2 regions of the Ectopseudomonas mendocina genome follow, and region 2 is predicted to be linked to the other one. Evidence: predicted binding sites of a transcription regulator. Region 2 holds the regulator's gene; the other holds the start of a gene.

Region 1 (10,860 bases), 2.0 Mb from region 2:
GGGCGCAGTCGGTCGACCAGGCCTTCGAAGCGGCGCGGGAAATCCGCGCCATGCCACTCAACATCGTCTTCGCCGACGCCCAGCACATCGGCTGGCAGGTCACCGGCCGCTATCCGAACCGCCGCGAAGGTCGCGGCCTGCTTCCATCCCCTGGCTGGGACGAGCGCTATGCCTGGGACGGCTTCGCCGATCCGATGCTGCATCCCTACGACCAGGATCCACCACAAGGCTGGCTGGGCACTGCCAACGAACGCAGCGTACCGCCAGGTTATGGCATGCAGCTGTCGAGCTCCTGGTATTACCCTGAGCGCGCCGAGCGCATCGCCCAACTGGCCGGCAACGGTCGCCACGATGGCCGCAGCATGATCGCCATGCAGTACGACCAGACCTCGCCCTTCGTCGCCAAACTGCAAACCATGTTCAACGACCCGGCCATGCACGACCCGCTGCGCCAGGCCATTGCCGCCCTGCCGGCCGGCCAACGCGAGCGCGCCGATGAAGCCCTGAAACGTCTGCTCGCGTTCGACGGCAAGCTCACCGCCAGCTCGGCAGATGCAGCCATTTACGGCGCCTTCCTGCATGAAAGCGCACGGCAGATCTTCCTCGACGAACTCGGCCCGGACACCAGCCCGGCCTGGAAAGCCCTGGTGGAAACCGCCAACACTTCCTACTCCGCGCAGGCCGACCATCTGCTCGGCCGCCCGGACAGTCCGTTCTGGGACGACATCCGCACCCCGCAGAAAGAAGACAAACCGGCCATTCTCGCGCGCAGCCTGGCCGCCAGTATCGAACTGCTGGAAAGCCGCCTGGGCAACGAACGGCGCAACTGGCAGTGGGGCAAGCTGCACACCTACGAATGGGTAACCGACACCACGCGCATGGCGCCGTACATGAGCGCCAGCCAACGTACCAGCATCAATGCACTGAAAGGTTATCTGGATCGCGGTCCCTACCCTGCTGGCGGCGACCACAGCACGCTGAACGTCTCGGCGTACGCCTGGGGCCAGGACTTCAATACCGCCCTGATCCCCGCCATGCGCATCGTCGTCGACTTCGCCGCCGACGAGCCGCTGGTCGGGGTCAACAGCTCCGGCCAATCGGGCAACCCGGCCAGCCCGCACTATGCCGACGGCATCGAGTCCTGGCTGAAAGGCGGCTACATGAGCTTCCCATTCAAGTCGCAGAATCTGGACAAGGTCTATGGCAACCAGCGCCTGCTGTTGATGCCGGGCAAGTGACGACCGTTCGTCGGGCGGCGCTGAACCTTTCGCTCAGCGCCGGACTCTGAATAATCGACTTACTCCATAGATCATCGTTTTAAGGCGCCTCTGGCGCCTTTTCTTTTGCCTGAAGAAAAGATGGCATTTGCGCATTGCGCAGTGAACTTTCCAACCGATACAGGTTCAGAACCTATGCATCGATTGAAATGCTCCCCTGGCGCCTCTGGCGCCTATTTTTTTGCCTGCGATTTCTCGCCTCGCTCCCCTTCATAGCCGCGCAGCCATCAGGCCAACAAGCTGCGGTCGAAGATAAAGGCGCCTGCTGCCACTGGCCGATGCTCCAGCAGGTTCTGCGGCCGCCCCATCTTCGGGTAGTTCTTCTCGCCAGTCTCGCTGATCCAGCCTTGCGCCTTCATGCGTTCCAGTCGCCCGCGCAGCGTGGTGTGCTGTACCGGTTGGCCCAGACAGGCCTGGAACGCGCACAAAGCCTCGGTAACGGTGAAACGCGACGCCAATAGATAAAGCGGCAGCGAGCTATACACCGACTTGCCCTGCAAGCGCTCGAAAGCCAGGCGAACCAACTGCGCATGATCGAAAGGCAGCGCCTGCTGACCTGTCATCAGCCCCTGCAGGTCGACGAAACGCAGGTTGTCATCAGGCGGTATCGCGTCCGGCGCCAGCAGTGCCAGATAACAGGTACTGAGCGACCAACCACGCGGATCCCGGACACCATTGCCCACCGTCGCCACCTGCTCCAGATACTGCGGCTGCAGTTTCGCCTTGTCGGCCAGCGCTCGTGCTGCTGCAGCATCCAGGCTGACGTCAGCGCAACGACCATTGACCAGCACTCCGGGCAACGCCCATTGACCCGCGAAGGGTTCGCGCCCACGACGTACCAGCAGCACCTGCAGCGCGCCCTCCTCACTCAGGCGCAACGCGACGATATCGACCCCCGCCAAAACTTCTGCAGCACTCATCTGTGCCTCCCGGCCTCCATGACATATTTCATCTTGAACAATAACCCAGGTTTTTTCATCTCTGTTCGTGAGGTATCGCTTGACTACATATTTCATCTAATGAAATATGTAGTCACTCCAAACGAGAAAGGAGCCACGCCATGAAGATTGCCAGTTTCGATGTCGATGCCCAGAAAGGCTTCACTCCGCTTTGCCCGAACGAGCTTCCGGTACCCGATGGCGACAGCATCGTTCCCGCGCTCAACCAACTGGCCAGCCGTACTCAACTGCGCATCGGCAGCAAGGATGCCCACAGCCCGAAGGCCGCCTGGGTAGTCGACAATCACGCCGACATGCTGCAGTTCCTGCCCATGGCCAACGCCGACCTGACCTGGGTCAGCCACTGCGTACCCGGTACAACGGGTTTCGAATTGCTCGACGACCTGCCCGCACCGCTGGATTACGACTACTTCGTGTGGAAAGGCGTGGAACCGGATCTGCACCCTTACGGCGCCTGCTATCACGACCTGGCCGAGAAGCGCAGCACGGGCGTGATCGAATTTCTCCGGCAAAATGGCGTCGACCTGATACTGGTGGGCGGCCTGGCACTGGACTACTGCGTCAAGACCACTGCCCTGCAACTGCGCCGCGCCGGCTTCGAGGTGATCGTTCACCTGCCAGCCTGCCGCGCCATCGCCGACGACACCGCCCAGGCAGCCTGTCGCGAGATGCAAGACCGCGGCATTACCCTGACCGCCAGCCTGGAACAGCTGGATATGGCCCTGGCCAAGGAGACCCAAGGATGAGCAACAGCATCTTCGCCGACCGCATCGTGCAGAACCTGCTCGATACCGATTTCTACAAGCTGACCATGATGCAGGCGGTGCTGCACAACTACCCCAACGCCGAAGTCGAATGGGAGTTCCGCTGCCGCAACGCCGAGGATCTGACGCCTTACCTGGCCGAAATTCGCTACCAGATCGAGCGCCTGAGCGAGTTGAGCCTGACCGTCGACCAACTCGCCTTCCTCGAGCGAATTCCGTTCATCAAGCCGGACTTCATCCGTTTCCTCAGCCTGTTCCGCTTCAACATGCGCTATGTGCACACCAGCATCGAAGACGGCCAGCTGAATATCCGCCTACGTGGCCCCTGGTTGCACGTGATCCTCTTCGAAGTCCCGCTGCTGGCCATCATCAGCGAGGTGCGCAACCGTTACCGCTATCGCGAAGTGCTGCTGGAGCAGGCTGCCGAGCGCCTGTACGAGAAGCTCGACTGGCTACGCGCCGAAGCCACTGACGACGAGCTGGCCGGTTTCCAATTGGCGGATTTCGGCACCCGCCGGCGCTTTTCCTATCGGGTTCAGGAGCAGGCCGTACGCATCCTCAAGCGCGACTTCCCAGGGCGCTTCGTCGGCACCAGCAATGTGCACCTGGCCCGTGAATTCGAACTCAAGCCGATCGGCACCATGGCCCACGAATGGCTGATGGCCCATCAGCAACTCGGCCCGAGGCTGATCGACAGCCAGATCGCCGCGCTGGACTGCTGGGTACGCGAGTACCGTGGCCAACTGGGGATCGCCCTCACCGACTGCATCACCATGGATGCCTTCCTGGGTGATTTCGATCTGTACTTCGCCAAGCTGTTCGATGGCCTGCGCCACGATTCGGGCGACCCGCTGGTCTGGGCAGAAAAAGCCATCGCCCACTACGAGAAGCTGGGCATCGACCCCATGAGCAAGACCCTGGTGTTCTCCGACGGCCTCGATCTGCAGAAGTCGCTACAGCTCTATCGTGCACTTTCCGGGCGAATCCACGTAAGCTTCGGCATTGGCACCAACCTGACCTGCGACATCCCTGGCGTCGAACCGATGAACATCGTGATCAAGATGATCGCCTGCAACGGCCAACCCGTAGCGAAGATCTCCGACACGCCGGGCAAGACCCAGTGCCGCGACGAGAACTTCGTCAGCTACCTGAAACACGTCTTTCGCGTCACCCAGTGAGGACTCCAGACATGAGCAACCGCCAAGCCGAAATCGCCGCCGCCCTCGACGTGGTGCCGCCTTTCGCCGATGAAGCTGCCCTGGTGGCGGAAATCGAACGACGTAAGACCTTCATCAAGAACACCCTCAAGCAATCCGGCCTGAAAGTGCTGGTGCTGGGTATCAGCGGTGGCGTGGACTCCACCACCGCTGGGCGCCTGGCTCAGTTGTCGGTCGAGGAGCTGCGCGCCGAAACCGGCGACCAGGGCTACCGCTTCATCGCCGTGCGCCTGCCGCACAACGCGCAGCACGATGAACACGACGCGCAGGATTCGCTGAAATTCATTCGCGCCGACGAGAACGACACCGTCAACATCGCCGGCAGCGTCAATGGTCTGGGCGAACAGGTCACGCACCTGCAAAAGCTCAGCGATGCGCGCCGTGACTTCGTGGTCGGCAACATCAAGGCACGCATCCGCATGGTCGCGCAGTTCGCCATCGCCAACGCCAATAACGGCCTGGTGATCGGCACCGACCATGCTGCCGAAGCGGTGATGGGCTTCTTCACCAAGTTCGGTGACGGCGCCTGCGACCTCGCCCCGCTCTCCGGCCTGGTAAAGAACCAGGTTCGCGCCATCGCCAAACACCTCGGCGCGCCACAGCATCTGGTGCAGAAGACGCCGACCGCCGACCTGGAAGAATTGCGCCCCGGCAAGCCGGACGAGGAAGCGCATGGCGTGACCTACGCCGAAATCGATGCCTTCCTACATGGCGAGAAGGTCAGTGACGAGGCCTACGCCACCATCGTGCGCACCTATGACGCCACTCGCCACAAACGCGAACTGCCGCTGGTTCCTTGAAGCGGATAGCCATGCGCACTCAGGTGTGCATGGCGTCGGTCGTCAAGCCGGGCGCGACGGCGACAACAGTTCGATCTTGTAGCCGTCCGGGTCTTCGACGAAGGCCAGCACCCGCGTGCCGTGCTTCATCGGCCCAGGCTCGCGGGTGATCTTGCCGCCCCGGCTGCGGATATCGGCACATGCTTTGTGAACATCCTCCACCTCCAGCGCAATGTGCCCATAGCCAGTGCCCAGCTCATAGCTCTGCACGCCCCAGTTATGGGTCAGTTCGATCACGCTGTTGTGCGCTTCGTCGCCGTAGCCGACGAACGCGAGGGTGAACTGACCATCCGGATAGTCCTTGCGCCGCAGCAGGGTCATGCCCAGCACTTCGGTGTAGAAGGCGATGGATCTGTCCAGATCGCCGACGCGCAGCATGGTATGCAGCAGTCTCATGAAGATTCTCCTCACCGGCTCGGTATTTTCATGGGCCATGAACGACGAACCCCGGCACATGGCCGGGGTTCGTTGACATGCAGCAGGCAGTCTATCAGACCAGCTTGCGGCCCTTGCCGGCAGCGATGCGCATGCGCAGGGCATTGAGCTTGATGAAGCCCGCCGCGTCCTGCTGGTTGTAGGCGCCGCCATCTTCCTCGAAGGTCGCGATGTTGGCGTCGAACAGCGAGTCGTCGGACTTGCGGCCGGTGACGATAACGTTGCCCTTGTACAGTTTCAGGCGTACCACACCGTTCACGTTGGCCTGGGAGGCGTCGATCATCTGCTGCAGCATCAGACGCTCCGGGCTCCACCAGAAACCGTTGTAGATCAGGCTGGCGTATTTCGGCATCAGCTCGTCTTTCAGGTGAGCCACTTCGCGATCCAGGGTGATCGACTCGATGGCTCGGTGAGCCTTGAGCATGATGGTACCGCCGGGGGTTTCGTAGCAGCCGCGGGACTTCATGCCGACGAAACGGTTCTCGACGATGTCCAGACGGCCGATGCCGTTCTCGCCGCCGATGCGGTTCAGCTCGGCCAGCACGGTGGCTGGGCTCAATTCCTTGCCGTCAATGGCGACGATGTCACCAGCACGGTAGGTCAGCTCGATGTAGGTCGGAGTATCAGGCGCCGCTTCCGGCGACTTAGTCCAACGCCACATGTCTTCTTCGTGCTCGGTCCAGGTGTCTTCCAGCACGCCGCCTTCATAGGAGATGTGCAGCAGGTTGGCATCCATGGAGTACGGCGACTTCTTCTTGCCGTGACGCTCGATCGGGATGGCGTGCTTCTCGGCGTAGTCCATCAGCTTCTCGCGCGACAACAGATCCCACTCGCGCCACGGAGCGATGACCTTCACGCCCGGCTTCAGTGCATAGGCACCCAGCTCGAAACGCACCTGGTCGTTACCCTTGCCGGTGGCGCCGTGGGAAATGGCGTCGGCGCCAGTCTCATTGGCGATTTCGATCAGGCGCTTGGCGATCAGCGGACGGGCGATGGAGGTACCCAGCAGGTACTCGCCTTCATAGACGGTGTTGGCGCGGAACATCGGGTAGACGAAATCACGCACGAATTCTTCGCGCAGGTCGTCGATGTAGATTTCCTTGACGCCCATGGCCTGAGCCTTGGCGCGGGCCGGCTCGACCTCCTCGCCCTGACCGAGGTCAGCGGTGAAGGTCACCACCTCACAGTTATAGGTATCTTGCAGCCACTTGAGGATCACCGAGGTGTCCAGGCCACCGGAATAGGCCAGAACTACCTTTTTGACGTCCGCCATGCCATCACTCCACGGGTTGTACGGTAAAACCGGTGATTCTACTGACCCTGCGGGCCAATTTACAGGGGCGCGACAGCTAGTGACGACGAAGCGACGACAAGAATGGCGTTTTCTGTCTCAGGAGGGGGTACTTCCAGCCGGGTCGACCGGTGTACTCGGTGGTGCCGCCTGCGGGGCGCTCTGTGGCGGAGCCTCGGGGGCTGGCACACGTTCCAGGCGCAAGGTGGCCCGGCGGTTCTTGGCTCGATTGGCTTCGCTGTTGTTCGGCGCCAGCGGGTAACGCTCACCATGGAAGCGCATGGTGATCTGCTCGACCGGCACACCACCGGCCACCAGATACTCCTGCACGGCCAATGCCCGGCGGCGCGACAAATCGCGGTTGGTCAGGCGATTGCCGCTGTTGTCGGCATGCCCGTCGATCTGGAAGCTGTTGATGGTCGGGTCAGCCTTGACGAAGTCGATAATGATATCGAGCTTGGCCTTGGCCATCGGATCGAGATCGATGCCGCCACCTGGAAAGCCGATCTGCGCCTGACGAATCTGGTCGAAATTGACTGGCAGCAGGTTGGCGGTACAGGCCTGGTAATCGTCATAGGCCTTGTGAAACTTCACCGGTAGCAGGCGCACTTCCAGGTTGTCGCCGCCGTTCAGCGTGCGGTGGCGCACCAGCGGACTGCGGCCTTCGAGCAGGCCGGTGAGCAAACGCGCGCCCTGCTCCTGCGAACTGTTGAACGGCACCTCGCCATTGCCGACGCTGACCACACCCAGGTTGATATCGCCACGCCCCGGCTGCCAGGGCGCTGCAGCTGCCAGCAACGTGGCAGAACCGGCCCCCATCCAGCGCTCGCGCGCCTTGAGACGGAAGGTGACCTGCTCGCCAGCTCGGCGCACGAACTCGCCGCTGCCGAAGTTGCTGATCGGCTGAGTGAGCCGGCACTCGAACTTGTCCCCCTCGACCTTCCACTCCACGCTCTCCAGACGCGTCTGGAAGCTGATGGCGTGTGCCGGCAGACACAGGGCCAGGCCGGCCAGCAGGCTGGGAAGGAGGAGATGAGGCTGGCGCACGACGGGCTCCACGAAAACGCTGTTCTTTCTAGGTATCGGTGGCTTCCGGAAAAACTGTAGGGCGAGCGTCGGTACATCAGCAGGATTTGTTGTGTGTCACTGGCTGCCCATGGTGTTACTCGACCGTGCCACCACACCTGCGCGGCCCTGTAGTTCGCAGGATGGTCTTCGCGACACCACCCCGCAGTCAGACGAGGCAGAAGCGAATCGCCGCGCTGGCGCACGCCGGCCTGGGTGCTCGAATCTCGCAGCCTGCAGCGCATTTTCCGCCGGTTTCCGGTAGCATTCGCAGCCTGATTTGCCCGCCTGGAACTCCCCATGTCCGACCGACTGACCCTACTGCGCCCCGACGATTGGCACATTCACCTGCGCGACGGCGCGGTGCTGCCGCACACCGTCGGCGATGCCGCCCGCACCTTCGCTCGCGCGATCATCATGCCCAACCTGGTACCGCCGGTACGTAACGCCGAAGAGGCTGACGCCTATCGCCAGCGCATTCTCGCCGCCCGCCCGGCCGGCAGTCGCTTCGAGCCACTGATGGTGCTCTACCTCACCGACAAGACCACCGCCGAAGACGTGCGTAACGCCAAGGCCAGTGGTTTCGTGCATGCGGCCAAGCTCTACCCGGCTGGCGCCACCACCAACTCGGACTCCGGCGTCACCAGCATCGACAAGATCTTCCCAGCCCTCGAGGCCATGGCCGAAGTGGGCATGCTGCTGCTGATTCACGGCGAAGTCACGCGCACTGAAATCGACGTGTTCGACCGCGAAAAGACCTTCATCGACGAGCATCTGGTGCGCGTGGTCGAGCGCTTCCCGACGCTGAAGGTGGTCTTCGAACACATCACCACCCGCGATGCCGTGCAGTTCGTGCAGAGCCGCCCGAACAACCTCGGCGCCACCATCACCGCCCATCACCTGCTGTACAACCGCAACCACATGCTGGTCGGCGGTATTCGTCCGCACTTCTATTGCCTGCCGATCCTCAAGCGCAACGTGCACCAGGAAGCCCTGCTCGACGCAGCCGCAAGCGGTGACAGCCGCTTCTTCCTCGGCACCGACTCGGCACCGCACGCCCAGCATGCCAAGGAAGCCGCCTGCGGCTGCGCCGGCTGCTACACCGCTTATGCCGCCATCGAGCTGTATGCCGAAGCCTTCGAACAGCGCAATGCGCTGGACAAGCTGGAAGCCTTCGCCAGCCACCACGGCCCGGACTTCTACGGCCTGCCACGCAACACCGACAGCATCACCCTGGTGCGCGAAGAGTGGGTCGTACCGGCCACCCTGCCCCTGGGCGAGAACAGTGTGGTGCCGCTGCGCGCCGGTGAAACCCTACGCTGGAAGCTGCTGGAGGGCCAGGCGTGAGCGAAGACAACTACGAAGACGAACTGGAAGCCAGCCTGCCGTCCGGCCCACGCACACCAATGGCCGCGCGCTTCCGTGGCTACCTGCCAGTCGTGGTGGATGTGGAGACCGGCGGCTTCAACAGCGCCACCGATGCGCTGCTGGAAATCGCCGCGACCACCATCGCCATGGATGAAGGCGGCTTCCTCTATCCGGATCACACCCACTTCTTCCGCATCGAACCGTTCGAAGGCGCCAACATCGAACAAGCCGCGCTGGAATTCACCGGCATCAAGCTCGATCACCCGCTGCGCATGGCGGTAAGCGAAGAGCATGCCCTGGGCGAAATCTTCAAGGGCCTGCGCAAGTCGATCAAATCGGCGGGTTGCAAGCGCGCCATCCTGGTCGGCCATAACAGCAGCTTCGACCTGGGCTTCCTCAATGCGGCGGTGGCGCGCTGCGGCATCAAGCGCAATCCGTTCCACCCCTTCTCCAGCTTCGACACCGCGACCCTAGCGGGCCTCGCTTACGGCCAGACCGTGCTGGCCAAGGCCTGCCAGACCGCCGGCATCGAGTTCGACGGCAAGGAAGCGCACTCGGCCCGCTACGACACCGAGAAAACTGCCGAACTGTTCTGCGGCATCGTCAATCGCTGGAAAGAAATGGGTGGCTGGGACGAGTTCGACCAGTAGGCCTTACGCCTGACCCGAAGCATGAAAAACCGGCCTTGCGCCGGTTTTTTCATGGCTACGGCAATCCGCTCAGGAACCGTTCGTCAGCCAATGCGAGTGTTCCCAACAGATCTTTGACAAGCATTCTCATTAACATTAGTATCCTTCGCATCGAACAGAACAACCAAGACGAGCCTTGCTTATGTACGTCTGCCTCTGTGAAGGTGTTACCGATACTCAGATCCGCGACGCGGTCTACGAGGGCTGCTGCAGCTACCGCGAAGTCCGTGGTACGCTCGGCATCGCCAGCCAATGTGGCAAATGCGCCTGCCTGGCCAAACAAGTGGTACGTGAAACCATCGCCGAAGTTCAGAGTAGCCAAGCAGCACTGGCCTACCCTGCCGGGTTCGTCGCCGCCTGAATCGAGACCTAGACCTCGACATAAAAAAACCGGATCCCATGATCCGGTTTTTTATGCCCGCCGTTCAGCTGATCTCCCAGAGGCCTTCGCCTGCCAAGAAGACCTGCCAGGCTAGAGACCATCGCTCTTCAGATGCTCCAGATTGACCGCCTCACCGGGCTTGGCGTGCAGCTTGGCGCGAATATCCTCGAAAATGGCGTCGTATTCCTGATGCGCCCGCATGATCGGGCTGGCATTGGGATGCAGGCCATGCTTGGCCACCAAACGAGAAATCACACTGGCGAAATTGAAGGCGGTATCGCGGTGCATCTCGAATACCTCCTCGAAGTGCTGGCCATCGATCTCGCCGACCAGGCGCCCATGTAACATGGCGCCCTCCTGCGGATCCTGACGAACCTCATAGTAAAAGTCGATGCTGTATCCGGGTTGGCCATTCTCTCCGGGTAGGTTGCTGCGATGCAGGTGTCCAGGTTCGAACATGATTCAACTCCTTTGACGTGATGCATGAGCTCCCGGCAGGAGCGCCCAGACAGTCTAGACCGTGATTCACGCCCCTGCCGCGCACCACCTCAGTGCAGCGTCGAATCCCCTGCCC
Region 2 (10,860 bases):
GTTTTTCCACCTGTTCGCCGTGGCTGGACAAATCATTGCGATGCAGATGGGCCTGGGTTTCGCTTCCATGGTCGACCCAACCAACGGTGTCTCCGTTCCAGTGCTTGGCCAGTTCATGCTGATGCTGGTGACCTTGCTGTTTCTGGCCATCAATGGCCACTTGGTGGCGCTGGAGATTCTCGCTGAGAGCTTCGTCGCTTTGCCCTCCGGGCAGGGCCTGATGGTCAACCACTACTGGGAGCTGGCAGGCAAGCTGAGTTGGGTGATCGGCGCAGGGCTGTTGTTGACCCTGCCAATGGTCACTGCGCTGTTGGTGATCAACCTGGCCTTCGGTGTGATGACCCGCGCTGCGCCGCAGCTGAACATCTTTTCCATCGGCTTCCCCCTGACCCTGGCCCTGGGCCTGGTGATCTTCTGGGTGGGGCTTTCCGACTTCGGCAACCTGTTCCAGGGGTTGGCCAGTGAAGCCTTGCAGCAACTGGGCGAATTCGCCCGGACGAGGTAGCTATGGCCGAGAGCGAAAGCGGCGCCGACAAGAGCGAGGAACCCACTGGTAAGCGGCTCGAAGAGTCGCGGAAAAAAGGCCAGATCGCTCGCTCCAAGGAGCTCAATACCCTGGCGGTGACCCTGACCGGCACCATCGCGCTGATGATCTTCGGCGCGCAGATGGGGGACGCCATGCTCGATCTGATGCGCGGCAACTTCAGCCTGTCACGTGACGTGCTGATGAACGAAGGCAGCATGGCGCTGTACCTGCTTGCGTCCGGCAAGCATGCCTTGCAGGCCATGTTGCCGTTCCTCATCGCCCTGTTGATCGCCTCCATCGCCGGCCCCATCGTCTTGGGCGGCTGGTTGTTCTCGGTCGAGGCGTTGCAGCCCAAGGGCAGTCGCATGAATCCGCTGGCCGGACTCAAGCGGATGTTCTCGGTGCAGGCGCTGGTGGAACTGCTCAAGGCCCTGGCCAAGTTTCTGGTGATCCTCGCCGTGGCCTTGCTGGTGCTATCGATGGATCAGGACGATCTGCTCTCCATCGCCAATGAGCCGGTGGAGCCCGCCATCCTGCATAGCTTGCAGGTGGTGGGCTGGAGCGCGCTGTGGCTGTCGTGCGGGCTGATCCTGATCGCGGCGGTGGACGTGCCGTTCCAGCTGTGGAGCCACAAGAACAAGCTCAAGATGACCAAGCAGGAAGTGCGTGACGAGTACAAGGACACCGAGGGCAAACCGGAGGTCAAAGGGCGTATTCGTCAGCTGCAACGTGAGATGGCCGAGCGCCGCATGATGCAGGCCGTGCCCCAGGCTGATGTGGTCATCACCAACCCGACCCACTTTGCCGTGGCGCTCAAGTATGACCCGGACAATGGCGGCGCGCCGGTGCTGTTGGCCAAGGGTGGCGATTTCCTGGCGCTGAAGATTCGCGAGATCGCTCAGGAGCACCAGGTCATGGTGCTGGAGTCGCCGGCTCTGGCTCGGGCGGTGTACTACTCCACGGAACTCGAACAGGAGATTCCTGCCGGTCTGTATCTCGCCGTGGCGCAAGTGCTGGCCTACGTCTACCAGTTGCGCCAGTACCGCGCCGGCAAGGGCAAGCGGCCAGCGCCACTGCCCGATCTGCCGATTCCGCCGGATTTGCGTCGCGATTCGTAGGGCGGATCGGGCCGCTGGCCGCTCGTAGGGCTGACTCAGGAGCGCCAGCGAACAGTCCGCCGTGTTTGGGCGCGGCACAAATCCAGCGGCGTACTGCTTCGCGGACGGATCGCCGCCCGGTACGCCCTGCGGAGCTCATAATCAGCGTGGCGCTGTTTTCGTTTGCGCCGGCGTTTCTGGAACGCTTCTTGCCATTACCCCTGTAAGGCGCAGCTCTGCGTCAAAAGATTGAATTGGCTGGGGTAGTCACGTGGCATTCAACATCAACCGCTCGCAAATCATCGGGGACGCTCGTGGCAACCTGGCCGGCCTGCGCCAGGGCAGTCTGGGTATCCCGCTGCTGTTGCTGGCGCTGCTGGGCATGGTCACGCTGCCGGTGCCGCCGCTGCTGCTCGACACCCTGTTCACGTTCAACATCGCCTTGTCCATCGTCGTACTGTTGGTCGCGGTCTATGCGCTGCGCCCGTTGGACTTTGCCGTATTCCCCACCATCCTGCTGGTCGCCACCTTGCTGCGCCTGGCGCTCAACGTCGCCTCCACGCGTGTCGTACTGCTGCACGGTCAGGAAGGCCCGCACGCCGCGGGCAAGGTGATCCAGGCCTTCGGCGAGGTGGTGATTGGCGGTAACTACGTGGTCGGCGTGGTGGTCTTCGCCATCCTGGTGATCATCAACTTCGTGGTGGTCACCAAGGGTGCCGGGCGGATTTCCGAAGTCAGCGCGCGTTTCACCCTCGATGCCATGCCCGGTAAGCAGATGGCCATCGACGCGGATCTGAACGCCGGTCTGATCGACCAGGCCGAAGCCAAGAAGCGTCGCTCCGAAGTCGCTCAGGAAGCGGACTTCTACGGTTCGATGGACGGTGCCAGCAAATTCGTTCGCGGCGATGCCATCGCCGGCCTGCTGATCATGTTCGTCACCCTGATCGGCGGTATGGCCATCGGCATGCTGCAGCATGGCCTGAGCTTTGCCGACGCGAGCAAGATCTACGCACTGCTGGTGATCGGTGACGGCCTGGTGGCGCAGATTCCCTCGCTGCTGCTGTCCACCGCCGCAGCCATCATGGTCACCCGCGTATCCAGTTCCGAAGACATGGGTCAGCAGGTCAACCGGCAGATGTTCGCTTCGCCGCGTGCGCTGGCTGTGGCGGCGATCATCCTGATCGTCATGGGCCTGGTGCCGGGTATGCCGCATGTCTCCTTCATTGGCCTGGGCCTGATCGCTGCCGGTGGCGCTTACTGGATCGCCAACAAGAAGCGCAGGGCTCAGGAGGCCGAGCAGCAGGAGGTGCAGCGTCAACAGGAGCTGATTCCGGCGCAGAAGGCGCAGGAGGTCAAAGAGCTGGGTTGGGACGACGTCATGCCTGTGGACATGGTCGGCCTGGAAGTTGGCTATCGCCTGATCCCGCTGGTCGATCGCAATCAGGGCGGGCAATTGCTGGCGCGGATCAAGGGCGTACGCAAGAAGCTGTCGCAGGAGATGGGCTTTCTCATGCCTTCGGTGCACATCCGCGATAACCTCGACCTGGCGCCCAACGCCTACCGTTTGACGCTGATGGGTGTCAGCGTGGCCGAAGCCGAGGTCTACCCGGATCGTGAATTGGCGATCAACCCCGGGCAGGTGTTTGGTCCCCTCAATGGCATCGCCGCCAAGGATCCGGCGTTCGGCCTGGAAGCCGTATGGATCGACCCCACTCAGCGTGATCAGGCGCAGTCGCTCGGTTATACCGTGGTCGATGCCAGTACCGTGGTTGCCACTCATCTCAACCAGATCCTGCACAAGCACGCTCACGAGCTGCTCGGGCATGAGGAAGTGCAGCAGCTCATGCAATTGCTGGCCAAGAGTTCGCCGAAGCTGGCCGAGGAGCTGGTGCCGGGGCTGGTGTCGCTGTCGACCCTGCTCAAGGTGTTGCAAGCGCTGTTGCAGGAGCAGGTGCCGGTGCGCGATATCCGCACCATCGCCGAAGCCATCGCCAACGTGGCGCCGAAGAGTCAAGATCCCGCCGCTATGGTCGCTGCCGTACGTGTGTCGTTGGCCCGCGCAATCGTGCAAAGCATTGTGGGACTAGAGCCGGAGCTGCCTGTGATCACCCTCGAACCGAGGTTGGAACAGATATTGCTCAATAGTCTGCAGAAGGCCGGTCAGGGCAGTGAGGATGGCATCCTCCTGGAACCGGGCATGGCCGAGAAGCTGCAGCGTTCCCTGGTGGAAGCGGCGCAGCGCCAGGAAATGCTCGGCAAGCCGGTGATTCTGCTGGTGGCCGGCCCGATCCGGGCGATGCTGTCGCGCTTCGCGCGGTTGGCGGTATCCAGCATGCACGTGTTGGCCTACCAGGAAATTCCGGACAACAAGCAGGTCACCATAGTCGCCACTGTGGGCCAGAACTGAGGTAAAGGGTCATGCAGGTCAAACGCTTCTTCGCCGCCGATATGCGAACCGCCATGAAACTGGTGCGTGACGAGCTGGGTGCCGATGCTGCGATCATCGGCAACCGCCGCGTGGCCGGTGGTGTCGAGCTGACTGCCGCGCTGGACTATCAGGTGACGCCGGCTCCGGTGCGCCCGAACCCGGCGCTGGAGGCCGAGCTGCGCAAGACCCAGGCGCGCATCGCCAGTGCCCAGGCCGAGCTCGCCACCCGTGCCGAGCAGGACGCCGGCAAGGATCGTCAGCTGTTCGCCAACGAATCTCTGCTGGCCCCCGAGCTGCCGGCCACTCCGGTCAAGCCGCAGCGCCCGGTCGAGGCCGCAGTGCCTGCTACGCCGGCTGTCGACCCCCGAGCGCTGGATGCCATGCGTTTCGAGCTGCACGGCCTGCGTGAGCTGATCGAAGTGCAACTGGGCTCCATTGCCTGGGGCCAACTGCAAAATCGTCGTCCGCAACAAGCCAATCTGTGGCGTCGCCTGCAGCGCATGGGCCTGTCTGCCGAGCTGTCGCAGGCGCTGCTGAGCAAGGTGGCAGGCGTGGCCGAGCCGCGTCAGGCCTGGCGCATGCTGCTGGCGCACCTGGCCCACGCGATCAGAACGCCGAAGGTAGAACCGCTGGAGGAGGGCGGGGTGATTGCCTTGGTCGGCCCGGCTGGCATGGGCAAGACCACCACCCTAGCCAAGCTGGCCGCGCGTTACGTGCTTAAGTACGGCGCGCAGCAGGTCGCTCTGGTGAGCATGGACAGTTACCGTATTGGCGCGCAGGAGCAACTCAAGACCCTGGGGCGTATCCTGGGGGTATCGGTGACTCAGGTCGATCCTGGTCAGTCGTTGCTGCAGGCGCTGACTCCGCTGGCGAAAAAGCGTGTGGTGCTCGTCGATACTGCGGGCCTGCCGGGTAACGATCCCGCACTGCGTCTGCAACTGGAAAGCCTGGCTTCGGCGCGTATCAATGCGAAAAATTATCTGGTTCTGGCTGCAACAAGTCAGAGCCAAGTGCTCAAGGCGGCCTACCATAGTTACAAGCGTTGTGGACTGGCAGGCTGCATACTGACGAAACTGGACGAGGCGGCGAGCCTGGGCGAGGTTTTAGGTCTGGCTATAGGCCAGCATCTGCCGGTAGCCTATGTCACGGACGGGCCGCGTATTCCGGACGATCTGCAGGTGCCGCGCAGTCATCAACTGGTCAGTCGCGCGGTAGGTTTGCAGGCCGCCGAGGAGCCGAGCGAAGATGCCATGGCGCAGATGTTCGCCGGGCTATACCACAGTCCGGCACGTGCCGGCTGAAGCGACGAGAACAGTGCATCCTCCCGCGTGGTTGGCGGGAGTGAACGGCCAAATGGCCAAGTCGAAGTTAGACAAGGTGTAGAAATAACATGGGTATGCATCCCGTACAGGTGATTGCGGTGACTGGCGGCAAGGGTGGCGTCGGCAAGACCAACGTGTCGGTCAATCTGTCCATGGCCCTGGCCGATCTCGGCCGTCGGGTGATGCTGATGGACGCTGACCTTGGCCTGGCCAACGTCGACGTTCTGTTGGGCCTGACGCCCAAGCGCACCCTGGCCGATGTGATCGCAGGTGAATGCGATCTGCGTGACGTGCTGCTGCAGGGGCCGGGCGGCATCCGTATCGTGCCGGCGGCGTCCGGTACGCAGAGCATGGTCAGTCTTACGCCGATGCAGCACGCCGGCCTGATCCAGGCATTCAGCGATATCAGCGAAAACCTGGACGTACTGGTGATCGATACTGCGGCCGGTATTGGCGATGCGGTGGTCAGCTTCGTTCGCGCGGCGCAGGAAATTCTCGTAGTGGTGTGCGATGAGCCGACCTCGATCACCGACGCCTACGCGCTGATCAAATTGCTCAATCGTGACCACGGTATCAGCCGCTTCCGCGTGTTGGCCAACATGGCCCACAGCCCGCAGGAAGGGCGCAATCTCTTTGCTAAGCTGACCAAGGTGACGGATCGTTTCCTCGATGTCGCCCTGCAGTATGTCGGTGCCGTGCCCTACGATGAGTGTGTGCGTAAAGCCGTGCAGAAGCAGCGTGCCGTCTATGAAGCCTTCCCACGATCCAAGTGCGCCCTGGCGTTCAAGGCGATAGCTCAGAAGGTCGACACCTGGCCGTTGCCGGCCAATCCCCGTGGCCATCTGGAATTTTTCGTCGAGCGTCTGGTGCATCAACCGACTGCAGACTCGGCCGTATGACAGCAGCCTCTGGACTTCGTATGTACAACAAGGCTCAGGCGCAGGATTCCCAGCATCAGCTGATCGAACGCTATGCGCCGCTGGTCAAGCGGATTGCCTATCACTTATTGGCCCGTCTGCCGGCCAGCGTGCAGGTCGATGACCTGATCCAGGCCGGCATGATCGGCCTGCTCGAAGCCTCGCGCAAATACGACTCCAGCAAGGGTGCCAGCTTCGAAACCTTCGCCGGTATCCGTATTCGTGGTGCCATGCTCGATGAGGTGCGCAAGGGGGATTGGGCGCCGCGTTCGGTACACCGCAACAGCCGTATGGTCAGCGATGCGATTCGTGTTGTTGAAGCCAGAACGGGGCGTGACGCTAAAGATCACGAAGTTGCGGCCGAACTCCAATTGAGTCTGGAGGATTACTACGGCATTCTTGGCGACACTTTGGGCAGCCGCCTGTTCAGCTTCGACGACCTGTTGCAGGACGGCGAGCATGGCGGGTTGCACGAAGACGCCGGGCACACCCACCTCGAACCTTCGCGGGACCTCGAAGACGAACGCTTCCAGGCGGCTTTGGCCGATGCCATCGCTGGTTTGCCGGAGCGTGAACGTCTCGTGCTGGCGCTGTATTACGACGAAGAACTGAACTTGAAAGAAATCGGCGAAGTGCTGGGGGTTAGCGAGTCACGCGTCAGCCAGTTGCATAGCCAGTGCGCAGCGCGTCTGCGTTCGCGGCTAAGTGAATGGCGCGCTGGCTGAACAGCGTATTCGCAGGCTTAAACGGCCTGTTAACGGTTTCATGATTAAAGGACGTGGTTGCGAGCGCAATACGTTTGGGACTGTACGGAGGTCGACTTGGACAAGAACATGAAAATCCTCATCGTTGACGATTTCTCGACGATGCGACGGATCATCAAGAACCTCTTGCGGGATTTGGGTTTCACCAACACCGCAGAAGCCGACGATGGCACCTCGGCGCTGCCGATGCTGCAAAGCGGCAGCTTCGACTTTCTGGTGACCGACTGGAACATGCCCGGTATGACCGGCATCGACCTGCTACGTGCCGTGCGCGCCGACGAACGTCTGAAGCACCTGCCGGTGTTGATGGTGACGGCCGAAGCCAAGCGCGATCAGATCATCGAGGCGGCCCAAGCCGGTGTGAACGGCTATGTGGTCAAACCCTTCACTGCCCAGGTGCTGAAGGAAAAGATCGAGAAGATCTTCGAGCGGGTCAACGGCTGATGTCGGCCGCGAGGGTGCTATGGAACACGATGACTCCACGCTGGGTGACCTTGAGTCGACCCTGAAAAGCAACGCCCGCGATCTGGTCGATAGCCTCGAACAAGGCAACTTCGGCGCCGCGGTACAACTGATTAATGAGCTCAACAAGGTTCGTGATCGTGGCCTGTATCACGAGGTCGGCAAGCTGACCCGTGAGCTGCACAATGCCATTGTCAATTTCCAGCTTGATCCGCGTATGCCGCATGCCCAGGAGCTGTCGCAGATCGCCGATGCCACCGAACGCCTGAATTATGTGGTCACCATGACCGAGAAGGCTGCCAACCGCACCATGGATCTGGTGGAGCAGAGCGCGCCGCTGGTCAATGACCTGAGCGATGAGGCGCAGAGTCTGAGCGTTGAGTGGGGCCGTTTCATGCGTCGTGAAATGGGCGCCGATGGCTTTCGTGAGTTGGCCAAGCGTATCGAACTGTTCCTCGCTCGCAGCGAGCGTGATGGCAACAAGCTCTCCAGCCATCTCAACGACATTTTGCTGGCGCAGGACTACCAGGATCTGACTGGCCAAGTGATCAAACGTGTCACCCAACTGGTGACCGAGGTGGAAAGCAACCTGCTCAAGCTGATGTTGATGGCCAGTCAGGTCGACCGTTTTGCCGGTATTCAGCACGATCACGAAGTGCTGCGCGCCGAACAGGAAAAATTAAAAGAGCCATCGCGGGGTGAAGGTCCGCAGATTCATGCCGATAAGCGTGATGACGTTGCCTCCAGCCAGGACGATGTCGACGACCTGCTGTCCAGCCTAGGGTTCTAAGGAGCACACAATATGAGCTTCGGCGCCGATGAAGAGATCCTCCAGGATTTCCTGGTAGAGGCCGGCGAGATTCTCGAACAGTTGTCCGAACAATTAGTCGAGCTGGAAAGCCGACCGGACGACATGAACCTGCTCAACGCCATCTTTCGCGGTTTCCATACCGTCAAGGGCGGAGCGGGCTTCCTCCAGCTCAATGAGTTGGTGGAGTGCTGCCATATCGCCGAAAACGTCTTCGACATCCTGCGCAAGGGTGAGCGTCGCGTCGATTCGGAATTGATGGATGTGGTGCTCGAGGCTCTTGATGCTGTCAATGGCATGTTCGGCGAGGTGCGTGAGCGCCGCGAGCCGACACCTGCCTCTCCTGAGCTGCTGGCTGCATTGGCGCGCCTGGCTGAGCCGGCGGGTGCCGATTCGGCTCCTGCTCCAGCTCCTGCACGTGAGCCTGAGCCTGTAGCAGCGCCCGAGCCGGTTGCTGTGGCTGCCGCTCCTGGCGATATCACCGACAGTGAGTTCGAGCAACTGCTCGATGCCCTGGGCGATGCGCCGGCAAGCGAAAACGTCGCGGCTGGTGATGAAATTACCGACGACGAGTTCGAGTCTCTGCTCGATCAGTTGCATGGCAAGGGGCAGTTCACCGGCACGGTCGAGGCTTCGGCTGACGTTGCCGTCGCGGCTGTACCGGCCGCAGCTCCGACTGGGGACGATATTACCGACGACGAATTCGAGGCTCTGCTCGATCAGTTGCACGGCAAGGGCCAGTTTTCCGCTGCACCTGAAGTGGCCGCTCCAGTCGCCGCGACTGCCGAAGCTGCTGCGCCGGTCAGTGACGATATTACCGATGACGAGTTCGAATCCCTGCTCGATCAGCTGCATGGCAAAGGCAAATTCGTTCCTCCGAGCGAGCCGGCGCCGGCACCTGCTGCGGTAGCCAAGCCTGCTGCAGCCAAGGTCGCTCCGCCCAAGCCCGCCGCCAAGGCCGAGCCTGCCGCTGCGCGTACCCCGGCTGCTCCAGCACCGGCCGTGGACAAAGCGGCAGCGCCTGCGAGCGAGGCGGAGACCACCGTGCGCGTCGATACCGCGCGCCTCGACGAGATCATGAATATGGTCGGCGAGTTGGTGCTGGTGCGTAACCGCCTGGTACGCCTGGGGCTCAACAGCGGCGACGAGGCCATGTCCAAGGCCGTGTCGAACCTCGACGTGGTGACTGCGGATCTGCAGACGTCGGTGATGAAGACCCGTATGCAGCCGATCAAGAAGGTCTTCGGTCGCTTCCCTCGCCTCGTGCGCGATTTGGCGCGCAGCCTGAAGAAGGAAATCAACCTCGAGCTGGTGGGTGAAGAAACCGATCTCGACAAGAACCTGGTCGAGGCGCTCGCCGACCCACTGGTGCACTTGGTACGTAATGCCGTCGACCACGGTGTGGAAACCCCGGAAGAGCGCGAGAAGGCTGGCAAGGCTCGCGCGGGCCGTGTGGTGCTGTCCGCCGAGCAGGAGGGCGATCACATCCTGCTGTCGATCACCGACGATGGCAAAGGCATGGATGCCGACGTGCTGCGCGCCAAGGCCGTCGAAAAAGGCCTGCTGGACAAGGACGCGGCCGACCGTCTGAACGAATTCGAGTGCTACAACCTGATCTTCGCTCCGGGCTTCTCGACCAAGACCGAGATTTCCGATGTGTCCGGCCGTGGCGTTGGCATGGATGTGGTGAAAACCAAGATTTCTCAGCTCAACGGCACGGTCAACGTGTTCTCGCAGAAGGGCCAGGGCTCGAAAATCATCATCAAGGTGCCATTGACCCTGGCGATCATGCCGACGCTGATGGTGATGCTGGAGAATCAGGCCTTTGCTTTCCCGCTGGTCAACGTCAACGAAATCTTCCACCTCGACCTGTCGCGTACCAACGTGGTCGATGGCCAGGAAGTGGTGATCGTGCGTGACAAGGCGCTGCCACTGTTCTATCTCAAGCGCTGGCTGGTGCCGCAGGCTTTCCACGAAGGACAGCGCGAGGGGCATGTGGTGATCCTTACCGTCGGCAGCCAACGCATCGGCTTTGTCGTCGATCAATTGGTCGGTCAGGAAGAAGTGGTAATCAAGCCACTGGGCAAGATGCTTCAGGGCACGCCCGGGATGTCCGGCGCCACGATCACTGGTGATGGACGCATCGCGTTGATTCTCGACGTACCGAGCATGCTCAAGCGCTATGCTCGGCGTTTCTGATGGTTGCGGCGCAGGCGAGGCCTGCGCTGGCTAGGAGTGTGTATGGCAGTTAAGGTTCTGGTGGTGGACGACTCCGGTTTTTTCCGCCGGCGCGTTTCGGAAATTCTGTCTGCTGACCCCAGTATTCAGGTCGTGGGCACAGCCACCAATGGGCGGGAAGCCATCGATCAGGCGTTGGCGCTCAAGCCCGACGTGATTACCATGGATTACGAGATGCCGATGATGGACGGCATCACTGCGGTACGAAACATCATGCAGCGCTGCCCGACGCCAGTATTGATGTTTTCCTCGCTGACTCATGAAGGCGCTCGTGTCACCCTCGATGCGCTGGATGCCG

Evidence for each region. Region 2 encodes FliA, which starts transcription of late flagellar genes. Its sites were predicted from a motif close to CTAAAGTTTNNNNNNNNNNNGCCGNTAA; they were not measured.
Region 1: a site for FliA is predicted at 7,862-7,889, ahead of C7A17_RS03190 (flagellar protein MotY). Genes of this name have one in related genera too.

Annotation. Positions count from the first base shown of each region.
Region 1 is NZ_CP027657.1:667,158-678,017, forward strand. It holds gene C7A17_RS03155 (penicillin acylase family protein) at 1-1,238, shown strand, start outside; gene C7A17_RS03160 (NUDIX domain-containing protein) at 1,505-2,197, opposite strand; gene C7A17_RS03165 (nicotinamidase) at 2,338-2,982, shown strand; gene pncB (nicotinate phosphoribosyltransferase) at 2,979-4,178, shown strand; gene nadE (ammonia-dependent NAD(+) synthetase) at 4,190-5,017, shown strand; gene gloA (lactoylglutathione lyase) at 5,060-5,452, opposite strand; gene C7A17_RS03185 (argininosuccinate synthase) at 5,547-6,764, opposite strand; gene C7A17_RS03190 (flagellar protein MotY) at 6,882-7,829, opposite strand; gene pyrC (dihydroorotase) at 8,148-9,194, shown strand; gene rnt (ribonuclease T) at 9,191-9,865, shown strand; gene C7A17_RS03205 (bacterioferritin-associated ferredoxin) at 10,047-10,265, shown strand; gene C7A17_RS03210 (DUF5064 family protein) at 10,377-10,745, opposite strand; gene C7A17_RS03215 (DUF2288 domain-containing protein) at 10,835-10,860, opposite strand, start outside.
Region 2 is NZ_CP027657.1:4,461,897-4,472,756, forward strand. It holds gene fliR (flagellar biosynthetic protein FliR) at 1-505, shown strand, start outside; gene flhB (flagellar biosynthesis protein FlhB) at 508-1,644, shown strand; gene flhA (flagellar biosynthesis protein FlhA) at 1,907-4,030, shown strand; gene flhF (flagellar biosynthesis protein FlhF) at 4,042-5,352, shown strand; gene fleN (flagellar synthesis regulator FleN) at 5,442-6,272, shown strand; gene fliA (RNA polymerase sigma factor FliA) at 6,269-7,015, shown strand; gene C7A17_RS20645 (chemotaxis response regulator CheY) at 7,124-7,498, shown strand; gene C7A17_RS20650 (protein phosphatase CheZ) at 7,518-8,306, shown strand; gene C7A17_RS20655 (chemotaxis protein CheA) at 8,319-10,523, shown strand; gene C7A17_RS20660 (protein-glutamate methylesterase/protein-glutamine glutaminase) at 10,566-10,860, shown strand, end outside.